2 regions of the Teredinibacter franksiae genome follow, and region 2 is predicted to be linked to the other one. Evidence: riboswitches for the same ligand, from Rfam matches in the RefSeq annotation. Region 2 holds a riboswitch; the other holds the start of a gene.
What was found. A riboswitch is a leader RNA that binds a small molecule or an ion and turns the genes downstream of it on or off. The one in region 2 is predicted to bind molybdenum cofactor.

Region 1 (7,363 bases), 2.5 Mb from region 2:
CGAACTGTACGGGCCTGGCATTAGCGCGCTGTGGTCAACGTGGGCTGCGCGCTGGGGGAGAAAACTCGCGGGGTCGGCGGTTGGCAAGGGGTGGTCAGGAAGAAATAAAACCAATGGCGCCGCTAGCAGTATTACGATACCGGCTGGTAACCAGAGCATGGTGAGAAGCTTTTTCATGGAGTAACCAAAATATTCGAAACCTATTAATTAGAATACTCTAATATTTTTGGGTTGGCTTGATTTTAATCAACCTCAGTTGGGGGCGGGTGTTGTGCTATTACCGCAGTAACAGGCTATGGGTGCTGGCGTACCGGTAGATATCAGCCTTCTACATGTCCGAGTCTAGTATGGCTGCCAGTATGTGCAACAGGATCTATCGATAAACGTTTTGAGGAAGACAGTATGCTTAATGGTTAGCGGGTATTAGGTTTGAGTGATATGCATAAGTTAGACGTTGACACGTGTATGGGGCTAATTTTAGGTTATATTCGAGGTGTTTAAATCAATAAATAATGTAAGCGAGCGTGAGTCGTGATGAACCCTCCACAGCGGTATTGGGCGATTTTTTTGGTGCTTTTTATTGCTGGCTTCACCCAAGCGAATGCAATGCCCGAACTGGACGCGTTCGGGAATACGCCTTACTACGATTATAGTCTTACGCGCACGTATTTGGCGTACAACACCGACAATCGTGTGGTTTTACTTGGCAATCCATTTCAGCAGCCTGCACGCGGCATGGGTGTTACGCTGTATGCCATACTTTTAAAATATGCGGATCGTTACGAGGATCTTGTTTTTCCTGTCGACCAGCCTAGCTTTCATGTTGTGTTGTTTGGTAAAGGGCAAGTTAGACATATTTATGTAGGAGAGTTTTGGCTGCAGTATGCCGACAAAATTGCGTTTATGAATAATGAAGACAACAAACGCGTGCAATTTATTTTGTCTAAACGTTTTGCTAATGGCGAAATCTACAGTGAGGACATGGCACTGCAGCGCATTAACCGTAAGCTGTCACAAGAGCCGCTCAGGCGTCTGGATGAAGCTGCATCATTAGCGAAGGCCAGATCGGTTATTTCTAATCGCTTGCGAATAGATAGAGAGGGTGACGGAGACTATGTATCCAAGCGATTGCCGAATGATCTGGCCCCACTGAGTAAAGGCGCACTAGACGCTGTTGACAGTCTAGAGGCTGACAATATCTCCACACGCGAGAATGGTGAAAGCGTAGAGCCATTTAACAGTCAGACGACAGACACTGTCGGCGACAGTCAAGAGGCTGCGCAAGTAGATGAAGTAATCGGTGGCCTGCTCAAACCAAAAGATCAGCATGAGCCTTTAGAGGAGACGCTTGTTTTGAATGGAGGCGCGCAGCGAAGCGGTTCGCCATACGCAAACGGCACTCAGGTTTCCGGTGCTCACATTTCTGGTGCTCACAGCTCCGGTAATAGGGCCTCCGACAGCGCCCTAGAAGCCATTGCTTCTGCCGAATCGATGGGCGGCGATGGAGTCGCTATGGGTTTTACCGCAACAGGAATACAAAAATTTATTTTCGCCATTTTTATACTGCTGTCACTCCTTGTTATTGGCTCTATTGTCCTCAAAAAAAGACTACGCGGTAAAGTTGCCGTGCGTTAACGTGTGAAGATAAAGGGCAACCAACGTTGCTACAGATTTCAGTAATCGAAAGTTCAATCCCGGTATTCGTTGTAGTTTTATTGCACTATCGAAAGTGGTGCTGCTGGGAAAGCTGCCGGTAGTGCCTATGCGTGGTCGTAATTCCGGTGTATTCCATGGGTGTGATAGAATTCAAGGCGCTTTTGAACCAATAAAATATTCTAAGTGTGGGGATGGTAAATGAAAAAAGTGGGCTTTAACTTTTTGTTATTGGTTTTGGGGTTTGGCGTAAGTACATGCTTTGCCCAGAACCCGCTGAATTTTGGCAGTAATATTCGAACAGCCGATCCCTCTGCCCACGTATGGCAGGACGGAAAGATGTATCTCTATACCTCACACGATGAAGAATGCCAGGAGGATTTCCACATGAAAAACTGGCACACCTTCTCTTCCACAGATTTGGTGAGCTGGGTTGATCACGGCCCTAGTTTATCGGTAGACGATCTCTCTTGGGCTGATAATTATGCCTGGGCCCCCGATGCCGCCTATAAAAACGGGAAATACTATTTGGTTTTTCCTGCCGGTAGCGGCTTTAAAGATAGAAAAAACCCGGAGCGCAGTACTAAGTGGATGGGTATTGGCATTGCGGTTAGCGATTCGCCAACGGGACCTTTTAAAGATGCCATCGGCGGCCCGCTATGGCGTGAGCCCTATGCCAACGATCCCAGCTTATTCATAGATGACGACGGAAAAGCTTATTTATACTTTCATGGAAAAAATGCAGATTACTATGTAGCAGAAATGGCCGATGATTTACTGAGTATAAAGGGCGAGTTCCGTAAAATGGATATGGGTGGCTACGAACCTAAAATGGAAGGTCCTTGGGTGTTTAAGCGCAACGATAATTACTATTTTACAATGCCCGAGAATAATCGAATGTTGGCCTATTATATGGCTAAATCACCTAAAGGCCCCTGGACCTATAAAGGGAGTTTTATGGATGAAGAAAGCAATAGTAATAATCACCACTCTATTGTTGAATATAAAGGGCAGTGGCTTCTATTTTATCATCGCTGGCTAGCAACGACCGACACAGGCTGTAAGAAAAAGCAGCGTCATAGCGCCGCAGAATATCTCTACTTTAATGGTGACGGTACAATTCAGAAGGTTCGGCGAACAGACAAAGGCGTGGCAGGTTTCTCAACTAATGTGAAGCCACTTTCCGAAAAATAGGTTTTTAATGGTGTAACGGCGGGGTAATGTCCCGCCGTTACACCGTTTTACTGAAAGTCACTGAACGAAACACCCTTCAAGTGCGGAACAAAATTACAGGGCCCTTGGCGGCTATCAATTTGTTTGCTAATGATGTCTTTCCAGGCGGTTTTACAGGCGTTAGTACTGCCGGGCATACAAAAAACAACCGTGCGATTCACCAAGCCCGCAAGTGCGCGAGATTGAATAGTGGATGTCGCTATTTGGTCGAAAGAGATTTGACGAAAGAGCTCACCGAAACCTTCTACTATTTTATCCAATAACGGTATTACCGCCTCTGGCGTACTGTCTCGCGAGGTAAAACCGGTGCCGCCGGTAATCAGAATAACTTGTGTACTATCATCGGCTATCCAATTGGATACTGCGGCGCGTATGGTGTAAACATCGTCTTTAACTATAATTTTTTCCACCAGGGTATGACCGTACTCCGTTAGCCCATCGACAAGGCTTTGGCCCGATGTATCGGTTGTTGTATCGCGCGTATCGGATACGGTAAGAACAGCGATATTGAGCGATATTAATTCTTGAGTAACCAGTTTTCCCATAGTATTTTCCTACTACACTTACCCGCCTATCATAGCGAGGTGTTGGGTTGAGCCGCTGTTGCCTTGTTGTAGGCTGTGGGCGGCACCTTTATGTTGCAACAGTTCGCGAATACGCTTGGCGAGCTGTTCTGTATCTTCATTTATTAGGTGAGGGCGAAGTTTGTGGTGCTCTTCTGCAAACAAGCACAAGTGCATGTTGCCGTGGCTGGATATGCGTAATCGGTTGCAGCTCGCACAGAAATTTTTACTGTAAGGCATGATCAAGCCAATAGTACCTGCATAATTCGGGTGTGTATATTCAATTGCAGGGCCTGCGTTGGCTTCGCGTAAAATCGCCAGCCAGCCGTTATCTTCGAGCATGGTTTGAATGCTGTAACCGCTAACATGTTGCTGTTTGAAAAATGCTTGGTTATCACCGGTTTGCATTAATTCAATGAAGCGCAACGATACGGGGCGATCCTTTACGAAATTGAGAAAGCTCTGCATTTCGTTATTATTGTATTCGCGCATTAACACCGAGTTTATTTTTACTTTTTTTAGTCCAAGGCTTATGGCTTGTTCTACCGCCATGAGGACTTCTGTCAACTTATTGTGGCCGGTAATAAGGCGAAAGGTTTCGGGCACTAAACTATCAATACTAAGGTTAAGCTGGTCTAGGCCGGCGTCTACATAGTGCTTTAATTGCTTGTTAATACGGTAACCATTGGAGGTCAGTGCCAGTGTTTCTATACCGGTGGTCGATTTACACAGGGCCATAATCTCGGCGAGATCTTTACGCAGTGTAGGTTCGCCGCCGGTTAATCGAATTTTGCGAATGCCGTTTAAGGCAAAGGCAGAAACAACGGATTGTATTTCTTCCAGTGAGAGATAAGGTTCGCTATTGGTAGGGCAATAGCCATCGGGGAGGCAATAATTGCAGCGGAAATTACACGCATCGGTTACCGATAGGCGCAAGTAAGTAAACTGTCGTTGATAGCTGTCGGTCAGCTGGGTATTCTGCATGGGGCTGCCTTTCCAAACGGGAGATCACGCAGTTTCTCGCGTAACCCTTCAACAATCTAAAGCGGCTTACTAAAGGCGGCTTAGCATGTTAGCGGTTCGAGAGCCCTATCATTGTGACGTAGGCTGGCGAACTTCGGCGAAGTTGATTTTGAGGGGGATTCGCTAAAATTTCAATATACCTTTAGGGGTAGCCTCTGCCGTTAGCGAGTGCGGCAGAGGCTGGGGTGCCGAATTTTCAGATTAGAGTGAAACCTGAAGCATCAGCCACACTTTTTGGGTGTCTGTTAGGCTTGTTTCCTCAAGATTATCTTGCGCGCTGTAATTTGCGTATTTAAATAAGGCTTTTACCTTTTTGTTGATGGGGTAAATAGCCACGGCATCCAGTTCAGTACCCAAGTCCACGCTGCCTACATCACTGCTAAAGGTGTGGTAGGTTGCGCTGAGTTTAACTTTGCCGATGTTAGTTCCCGCACCAAAATAGATATCCTGTAAACCGGCACTGGGCGTGTTCAGAAATTTATCGGCCCAACCTTGCCACTTGTGCAGGGTTGCCAGCGGGGTAGCAAAGGCTTTGTTGCCGTCATCGCTGCCAAGGTTTTCATAGCCAATATTCCAGCTAAAGTTGCTTAGCTTACCGTTAGCGCCAGCCTGCAGAAAACTTGCAGTATAGGCCGTAGGGTTGTCGCCTGTTTCAGACTGCGTGGCGTAGCTGGCGGTCAGTTTCACAACATCCAAATCACCGGCATAGCGCACGCCGAGGGTATTGCTGGAAATGGCGGCGGCATTGTCGAAATCCATTAAGTAGGCAAAGCCGGTTAGCTTGTGTGCGTCACTAACACTGAAGGTGGCATTGGCTAGGTGTACGGCACCACGAAGATCAGCGTTGGGGCCTGTAGGGCCAAAAATACGGTTTACATTATTGATGAAGCTGTAGCTGCCTTTTACCGCGCCGGATGAGTATGCAAGAGAAAGCCCATCATAAGTCTGCTCGTTTTGTCGCCAGCCAACACCGCCAACAAATCGTTGATCGTCCAATAATATTCGCTGGCGACCGGCTGTAGCGCCGAAGCTACCGTTTTTATAGGCAACAAAAGCCTGGTTAAAATCAGTGCCCGTGGGGTCGGCGACTACAGGGTATTCGCCGCGACCGTTTACTGTACTGTTGTATTGTTCACCACCGAGAGCAGAGACATTGTCCATTTCCAGTTTAAACGATACATTGTTTACGCTGCCCGAATTGAATGTTACACGCGAGCGTAGAGTATTGGCCGCTGCGGTTTCAGCGATACCCTCTTGGTCGACACCTTCGTAACGGTAACGGAAATCCACATTGGTTTTGCTGTCGGTCATTAGCGTTTCCAGCGCTGAATCAGCCACAACGGGTGCAGAGCAGAGCGTTGCTGCAACGGCTGAGGCTAGAAGTTTTGTCGAGAGTTTCATGTGTTTTTCCTTGTTAATGGTCAAAAATTTTAATTAGTCGTCTAAAAAGTTGTGGTTTTGAGCCCACTGTACTCGGCGCTTGAAGCGGTCTGTTTTATTGGCAATAAACATGGTGATCATGCAGATGGCTAATACGCCATAAAGCAACATAAAGCAGGCGCTGTAGATACCCACCGCATCAACCACTAGGCCAAATGCAATAGGTAAGGTGCAGCCCCCAAGTGCACCCATGGCGGCAACGAACCCACCAACGGCGCCCATTTGCCTTGGGTAATAGTCGTTTAGTGTTTTGTACACACTGGCGCGGCCGAAGCCCTGCGCAATCCCAATAACAAAAATCAGTGCAGTAAAAACCCAGACATTGATTTCGATGGTGATATGTACATCGCTATCCACGCCGTGAATGGTCATGCTGGTGGGTGGGTAACTGAGGAAAAAAAGGCAGACCAGACAAATCCAGAACACCGTCCAATTAACCGCACGGCCGCCGTAACGGTCGGCGAACCAACCCCCTAAGGCGCGCACCATACTGGAGGTGGCGGCGAAAAATAGCGTGAACGCCATGGCCTGTTTTATTGACAGGTTGTACGCATTTACGTAGTACTGCGGTAGCCATAAAATTAAGGCGAGAAAACTGCCAAACACAAAGTAGTAGTAGAGGCTAAAGCGCCAAATTTGCAGTGTGCCAACAATTTCCTTCAGGCTTATGCTTATTTTTTCGAAGCGGGCGTTTTCCGCCTGCCGTGGGCGGCTGGGTGCAAGCCAGAGAAACACCAAGGCAACCATTAGCAGCCCAACCGCATAGATAGGGCCAATATTTTCCCAACCCCATTTGTCAACAATATAGGGTGCTGCTGCCAAGGTAATGGCGGCGCCGGCGTTACCCGCGCCGAATATGCCCATGGCGGTACCTTGCTGGTTGCGTTCAAACCAGTCGGTGACATAACTGATGCCAAAGGTGAAGGATGTGCCGCTGATACCAATCCATAAACCCAGCAACATGTGATCCACTAGCGACGACATGTACGGCAGTGCTAAAAGCGAAGGCACTACAATTAGCATTTGCGCGCCGTAGAGGTATTTGGGGTTAAAGCGGTCGGCTAAGAAGCCTGCCGGTATGCGCAACAGGGCGCCTGTGAGCATGGGGGCTGCGAACAGCAGGCCAAGATCCAGCGCGGTAAGCGAAAGGCGATGTTGTAATTCCAAGGCGAGCACAGCATAAAGTACCCATACCGAAAAGTTAGCACCGAAGGCAATGGTGGCTAAGGTTAAGGCGCGGCTGGAACCACGGAAAAGTAAATTATTTTTCATTTTTCTCAATTAACCAAAGTTGCTGGTGGCAATGTAACAAATCGTTGTACGCCGGGCTGTGTTATGCCACTTAGAAGTTAGTCGGAGTAGGTGGTAGCGGTTTCTTGTACTCCTTTGTGGGTAGGGCGTGTGGCGTTGTCGGGGCTGTATTCGGTTTCAAGAAATCTTGTAGAGGTAGG
Region 2 (7,363 bases):
ACGAGGTGCTCGGCAGCGACGGAGGAGCAAAAAGCTTTATTACCCCCTTGGCAACATTGCATAAGTGGCAGGGTTGGGCTGATAAATTCCTGAGTACGCCAGCAGCTGGCATTAAAGATATGTACGCAACCGTTGGCACCAAAGCTGGCCCTGTAAAACTAAGCCTAACGTACCATAACTTCACGTCTGACTTTGGCAGTACCGACCTCGGTAGTGAAATCGATGCGGTAGCGGTTTATCCCATCACAAAAAAAGTAAAAACCGTACTCAAATATGCAAACTATAGCGCCGATACCCATGCAAGCGACACGAGCAAAGTATGGTTTATGCTACAGGTATCGCTATAACAATCTACACAAAAAAGCCCCCATTTAAGGGGGCTAGAAAATCCAATAATGCTTACTTCTCGCCAAATCACCACCCAGCCTGTCAACCCACCCTAGGGTTCATAAATCTAATTGGATAGAATTTTTTCCTGCCGATACAGAAAAACAGCAATCGCAAAAAGCAATCCTGCAACAATCAGCGTTCCCCCAACGGAGGACAACACATACACGGGTAAGATTGTTTCGCCTTTTACCATCTTATCAATAAGCGAATACTGACTGTAAAAAGGAACAGCCATAGAATTTGCGCTGGCTTTTATATCGGCGAACTGGCCGATAAACATGGGGACCATCGGCACAACGAACAGTAAACTAATATAGGTTTGCGCTTCCTTAGCGCTCTTTGTAAAAGCGGCTGTCGCCATTAACAAACAAGAAACGAGCAGCGCACACGGCAGAGCCAACAAAAAGGCGCAAGCTAGGACCATGCCGTCTAACTTCAAAAATGTGGCCAACTCTTCAAACGGCAAAAAGGTGAATATAAGATACAAACTGATAGCCGATAAAAAACCCGACAATGTAACAAAGCTTAGTATAGCTAAAAACTTACCAAACACTACCGTAAAACGGGAAATTGGCAAAGCCAGTAAGGGCTCTAATGAATTTCGTTCACGCTCACCCGCGGTTATATCAACAGCCAGATAAAACCCACCGGTCATCATCGTAAAAACGAGAATAAAATAAATAAGAAAACCGAAAACTAATCCACCTACACCTTCGCTCGATAAATCGTGCTCAACCAGCTTTAAAGCCTGTGTAAGCTCATAGTCAAATCCTCGCGCATGCACCCGCCAATAGCCTAAATATCCACTGTAACCATTAACAATTGAGTTTAAATGGCGTGCAGCTTTTTCCGACTTTTTATTAGAACGGTTTACATATAGAAACAGCGGTTCAGGCTCGCCCTTTCGCAATCGATCGCCATACTCGGCGGGTATTTCCAGTACGGCATCCAACTCGCCCTCGCGTATTTTGTGCTTGAAGTTCTCCGGCGCCACTACTGCAACAAGGTTTTTAGTTTTTAAAAATGCCACCAAATTCGGGGCATTTTCCATGCCTTGCACATGTACTTCTGTTGTTGATTCATAGTCAATAAACCCCGTTTTAGCGCCCAGCAACATAGGCCCAACAATCATCAATGGCATAAAGATGGGGCCATACACTATAGCGAAGAAAAACGCGCGCTTATCACGAAGGTTATCTTTAATTTCCTTCAGCGCAACAACTAACCACTGCCTCATGCGTCCTCCTCCAGCTGCTCGCCAATTGCGACAACAAAGGCATCTTCTAGATCCTGTTGACCTGTACGTTCACGTATCCCCTCAATACTATCGGATATGGCAATTGCACCATCGGAAATAATGGCGACATGATCACAGAGCGCTGCAACCTCCTGCATAATATGACTAGAAAACAGAATACAATGCCCTTCATCCCGTAACCGACGAATAATTTTACGTAAACTCCGTGTTGCCATTACGTCCAAGCCATTGGTCGGTTCGTCAAGCATCAAGGTTTTTGGCTCATGTACCAACGCTCTAGCCAATGCCACTTTGGTTTTTTGCCCCTGCGAGAACCCTTCTGCTCGCCTATCGGCAAAATCATCCATGTCCAAGGTTTCAATTAATGCGGAAATTTTCTTTTTTGACTGTTTGCGAGCCAGCCCAACAATATTGGCGTAGTACTGAATATTTTCCCTAGCGGTCATTCTTGGGTATATACCAGAATTGTGAGGTAAAAAACCAATACTTTGGCGTACTTTTTCCGGAGTTTTGTTTACATCAAAACCATCGACAATAGCGCTACCGGTATCCGCCGATATTAGCGTAGCCAATATACGCAAGGTCGTGGATTTACCCGCACCATTTGGGCCCAGTAACCCCGTAATAACGCCATCACCCGCAAAAAAATTCACATTCTCAACCGCCTTAATCAGCGGTTCTTTTCGGCCCGCACCCTTTTTTCGAAAAGATTTACTCAGCCCATTCGCTTCGATCATGTGTCACTCCTCAATTCCTTGTCAAAGCCGATTAGGGCGTAGGTCCATTAAAGTCGATAAAAAATGGGGCTGGTTCTAATCTATCTAGGCACTCTATATCAAGCTCCTTCGAGGAAGCAGCGTCGAGAAATTTCGCCATTTGCGTGGGCATACAACCCTTTGCAGCCAATCCGTGCCCCATACCTTCGGCTATTAAATGCCGGCTATTGGTCAATTTTTCTGCGGCCTTAACCGCATATTCCGGTGGCGTTATCGGGTCAGCAGAGCCCGATAAAAGCAGCACGGGTTTGTTTGATTCAACGGGTAATTTGAAGTTTCGGTCGACAGGGCCCGTGGGCCATATTGCACAAGTGTCGAGCAGAGTATCGAGTAAGTGCTCACCAATATAGGTGCCAGCCAAACGCTGCCTATCTCCGTCTCTTAGCGCAAAGAATGCCATATCTTCGCTGCAAACAACCGAATTGTGCATACCGATACTTAACATATCCCCCATTGTTTTTTCTGTTTTAAAGGCGCTCCGAGCCAACGGGGAAAAATTATTGTTGGCGTAGGCTTCATGTAACAAAAGCGGTAATACCGCCATTACTTCAGGCGCATAGAGCGACATCCGAATCAGCATCAGTAAATGCGTTTTATAGAGCGTGAAGGCTTCAGGTTTACCACTGCCAAAATTTTCAACCTTCAGCTCAATAGGGTTTTCATTGAGTTGTTCAAATAACGATGTAATCCCCTGCTTTAGCTGTGGGAATGCCTGCTTACAGGACTCCACTTTTTCGCAACGCGTAATCATATCGTCCAATGCACGCTGACTTTGAATGGCGATGTCATACCCTAAGTTCAGCTGAGGGTAAGCTACTGCATCGAGAATAACACTGCGTGTCGACTCAGGGTACATACGCAGATAGTGCTGTGCCACACGCGTACCATAAGAAGCGCCGTATAAATTCCACGCACCTAAGCCCAGCGCCAGGCGTACAGCCTCCAAGTCGCGCACCGCTACACTGGTCGTATATTGTGAAGGATCACCCTCCAGCTCCTCCAGGCACTGGCCTACAAGTTGCTTTGTTTTTTCGCGGTTTTGTTCGTGGGCATGCAAATTTTTATCTACATCATCCAAACAGATCAACTTGTTCGATTTGCCGGTACCGCGCTGATCGATGATGTAAATATCACGGTTTAAATTAATTTTATCGAACCCCTGCCCCGGAAACAGGTACCCTTCACTGGCAGCAGAGCCAGGCCCGCCAGAAATGGGAACAAATGCGTCTTCCATTGGCTTTTTACCCTTCGCCTTGATTTTGCCAACAAACAAGGTGATTTTTTTACCACTCGGTTTTGCGTAGTTTTCTGGCACCTCCAGACTGCCGCAGTCTAAGAACCGAAAATGGGACTTTCCCGGATAGCTCACGCGGCATTCGGTAAACTGAATATCACCGATGGTAGACGTATGCTCTGGATCTGTGTAAACCACATTTGGGAAGGCGGGCCACGCCGCAGCTGCTGCGCAGCATAAGCTGGAAAAAAGTAGTGCAGAGGTACACACTAAAATTGAGCGTAGAGAATGCCAATTCCTGACGTCCATTCAATAAGTCCTTTATGGGAGCAGGTTATAACGAGTAGCAAAGTATAGGAGCCTACTCTATAAGCGTCCACAACCAGCATCAGCTTATTGGCAAATGAATAAAATCATCGCAATATAGCGTTTTTTAGCCGAAGCCGTGTTACCTAAAGCCAAGCAGCCCTGTTTGGCCATGGTACCTAGGCCGCGCTGGACCCCATGCCCAACGACCGCATAGCCACATGCTGTCATTAAGCACAGGGCTTGCGCCGGGTTACAGGAGAAACTCTGTAGCCTCCCGAAATTGGAAAGGCCACAACATGATAAACCATACCCCCATAGCGGATACTTACCAGCGCCGCTTTACTTATTTGCGTCTGTCGGTCACCGACCGCTGCAATTTTCGCTGCAACTATTGTTTGCCCGATGGCTATTGTGCCGATAGCCAAGAAGACTACCTATCCCTGGAAGAGATAAAGAAGGTGGTTGAGGCATTTGCCTTAAACGGTACCCGCAAGGTGCGAATCACCGGCGGCGAACCCACACTTCGCAAAGATTTAGTTGAGATTATTCACCTGTGTAAGTCCACTCCCGGTATTGAATCGGTTGCCCTCACATCCAACGGTTACAAAATAACCCGGTTATTACCCAGGCTGGTGGAGGCCGGTTTAGATCAATTGAATTTAAGTGCCGACAGCTTACGGGCAGAAAATTTTAAATTGATTACCGGCCACGATAAATTACAGGAAGTTCTCCACGGGCTAACCCTGGCAACAGAGCTTGGGGTAAAGCGAGTAAAACTTAACGTTGTACTCATGCGCGAACATAATCTGGAGGAGCTAAGTGCATTCGTTCACTTCGTCAAAAACAAGCCCATCACTCTGCGGTTTATTGAGTTAATGCAAACCGGAGACAACCGGGAGTTTTACCAAGCGCAACACGTTGGTGGCTCAGAGATACAAGAGCAATTAGAAAAAACCGGCTGGTCACAGGTGTTACGAGAACCCCACGCAGGGCCGGCCGTTGAATATACCCACACCAACTACCAAGGTAATGTTGGCCTGATTATGCCTTACAGCAAGAATTTCTGTCAGAGCTGTAACCGACTGCGAATTTCAGCGCGGGGCAATCTTCATTTATGTCTCTTTGCGGAGGATCATCACAAACTTCGTCCACACTTACTCAATGAAAGCAGCCGTGAATTGGCAAAACGAATTAAAACCCTTCTCGGTTATAAGGGTGAGGCACACGACTTGCACCAGGGCAACAGTGGTTCAACTAAGCACCTTGCTATGCTTGGAGGTTAATCGGGGTTAGCGGTATGAGTATATTTATCACAAAACCGCTAATACCTCTGACTATTATAGTGTTAACAATTCCTGACGCCCACACAGAGGATTGTGATGCCGGGGACAAACTCTAGAACAGGTGTAAATCACTGCAGGCCAACATCGCGCAGACAAACAATTATGCGGGACGATGCTTACAAAATGCGCGCTATCATCAGCAACTGAATTAAGGGCACCTTGATAATTGTTCTTAAACTTTGTGTGTGACTCATGCACAGCGTCACAATTTTTCGCCGGGCCAGCCATTTTGCCTTACGCATAAACCGCACACAAAGCCATTATTGGAGGTGCCCCTAAGCACAGATTGCAACCGGTGGAATGTAGCGAGAGAATTGCGGCCGTAAATACTCCATTTGATCACCACGAATACGTGCGCTATTAATCAAGGCTAAATATTCTGCTGGGTTAGGACTATACGGAAGAGCGATCAAATCCATGCTTATTTCACTTAATAGCGAGCTGCCTTTACGCTGATTGCAACGCTTGCAAGCCGCGACGACATTCTCCCACTTATCTGCACCACCGCGACTACTCGGGTTAACATGGTCGCGCGACAGACACATAAAATCAAAATACAAACCACAATACATACACTGGTAATTATCTCGCGAAAATAACGCTTTATTGGTCAGTGGTGGGTTTAAACGTATGGGCGCGAACTTCCCGCCTTCACAAGCGATAATAGCCGGCAACGACAATACGGATCTGCGCCCGGTTAAGCGCGAGTATCCACCACGGGCTTTTTTTACCTCGCCACCTAATGTCCAGCCGATTACCCCACGCGAATACAGACACGTTGTTTCCTTCCAGCTAATCCATTCAATCGGCTGGCCTGCCATATTCAATCTAAGAATACGCGCTTCCATTACCTGCTCCGGTTTCAGCTATCTAGCGTGGCCACAATCACATACGGATGGAGGATCCCCAACCACTTTTCAGCATCATTATCTTGCCCTAATAATTATCCGCCGTAGTGAGCGGTACTACTTATCAACTTATCTACTTATCAACCTATTAATCTATCAACCCCATCACACGGTCCTCCACACCTTTGGCTACACCGGTTAATTTACTGGGGCTCTACACGCTCACACCCTGAGACAAATACAGCACGAGCACTTTAAAAATCAGGTTATTCTTTCAAGGTGTTGTCGGCGCTATGACCATTTTCGGTTATGTCGAATAACGCTCGGCTCTGCACGCCCCCCATAACGTAAAAACCCGCCAAGCAATGCCGGGCGGGGTTTTTGAAGTTGGCGCTGCTGTGAATTTCTGGGGTGACAAAGCCGCTGAGTCGTCCAGCGTGATAGCGGGTGGCAACTGGAGTGACGCGAGAGCACCGGGTAAGAACTATAGGTGCCTGTCACATGTCTGCTTAAGTACTTGAAGACGACGCTCCTCTTTCCTTTTATCCACGGGTGGATACTAATTTAATTCGCAGCACATAAAGCGTTAAATACTTTCGACGCTTACATTAGATAGTACGCAAACTAGCGAGACTGTCAAGCCAATAATTCACGGTATCACTTTAAGATTTTATGCGCGACTAAACCCATGTGGTTCAGCGCTCAAATACGTGAACTAACCACAGAGTAATGCCATCTTTTTACGACAGTTTTTCGAAAGGTAATAGAAAAATAAATTTAAACAATCGATGGAAATAAGGAATAACTCTAGTGCGGCATAAAAGCACCAAAAAAATAACGTTAGGCAACGCTAATTTAGGATTGATTTAGTATTTTTGAATATTTAAACCGTAAAACGTAAAACGCCGCGACTGATCCGGTCGCGGCGAGCTCACAGGATGTTACCTGGGTTCCATTCGGTGCTATATGGCAGTGATCCAATCAATTCCTTGCCGCAAATCCTTTGCAGTCGTCCCTGACAAAATCTATTGTACGCATTTCGGGTGAAGGGAACAGAGGCATATTTCGCTTTTACGTGTGAGACATATCCTACAAGGCTGGCCAGTAAATCATCAACTCAGCTTTTATTCTTTAACTGAGAGCTTTGAGTTCGTACTATATGCTGAATTAACGCCTCTTGATTGGACTTATTCATGCCAAAAAAG

Region 1: another riboswitch for molybdenum cofactor. It lies ahead of moaA (GTP 3',8-cyclase MoaA); the one in region 2 lies ahead of moaA (GTP 3',8-cyclase MoaA).

The regions. Positions count from the first base shown of each region.
Region 1 is NZ_JACJUV010000001.1:1,682,922-1,690,284, reverse strand. Features, by position in the region: gene H5336_RS06865 (tetrathionate reductase family octaheme c-type cytochrome) at 1-177, opposite strand, end outside; gene H5336_RS06860 (hypothetical protein) at 607-1,635, shown strand; gene H5336_RS06855 (family 43 glycosylhydrolase) at 1,855-2,847, shown strand; gene moaB (molybdenum cofactor biosynthesis protein B) at 2,895-3,431, opposite strand; gene moaA (GTP 3',8-cyclase MoaA) at 3,450-4,433, opposite strand; molybdenum cofactor riboswitch at 4,423-4,584, opposite strand; gene H5336_RS06840 (alginate export family protein) at 4,674-5,873, opposite strand; gene H5336_RS06835 (MFS transporter) at 5,907-7,184, opposite strand.
Region 2 is NZ_JACJUV010000001.1:4,133,236-4,140,598, reverse strand. Features, by position in the region: gene H5336_RS17410 (alginate export family protein) at 1-347, shown strand, start outside; gene H5336_RS17405 (ABC transporter permease) at 455-1,627, opposite strand; gene H5336_RS17400 (ABC transporter ATP-binding protein) at 1,624-2,385, opposite strand; gene H5336_RS17395 (alpha/beta hydrolase) at 2,417-3,967, opposite strand; molybdenum cofactor riboswitch at 4,082-4,274, shown strand; gene moaA (GTP 3',8-cyclase MoaA) at 4,264-5,250, shown strand; gene H5336_RS17385 (HNH endonuclease) at 5,586-6,158, opposite strand; gene H5336_RS17380 (PilZ domain-containing protein) at 7,276-7,363, opposite strand, start outside.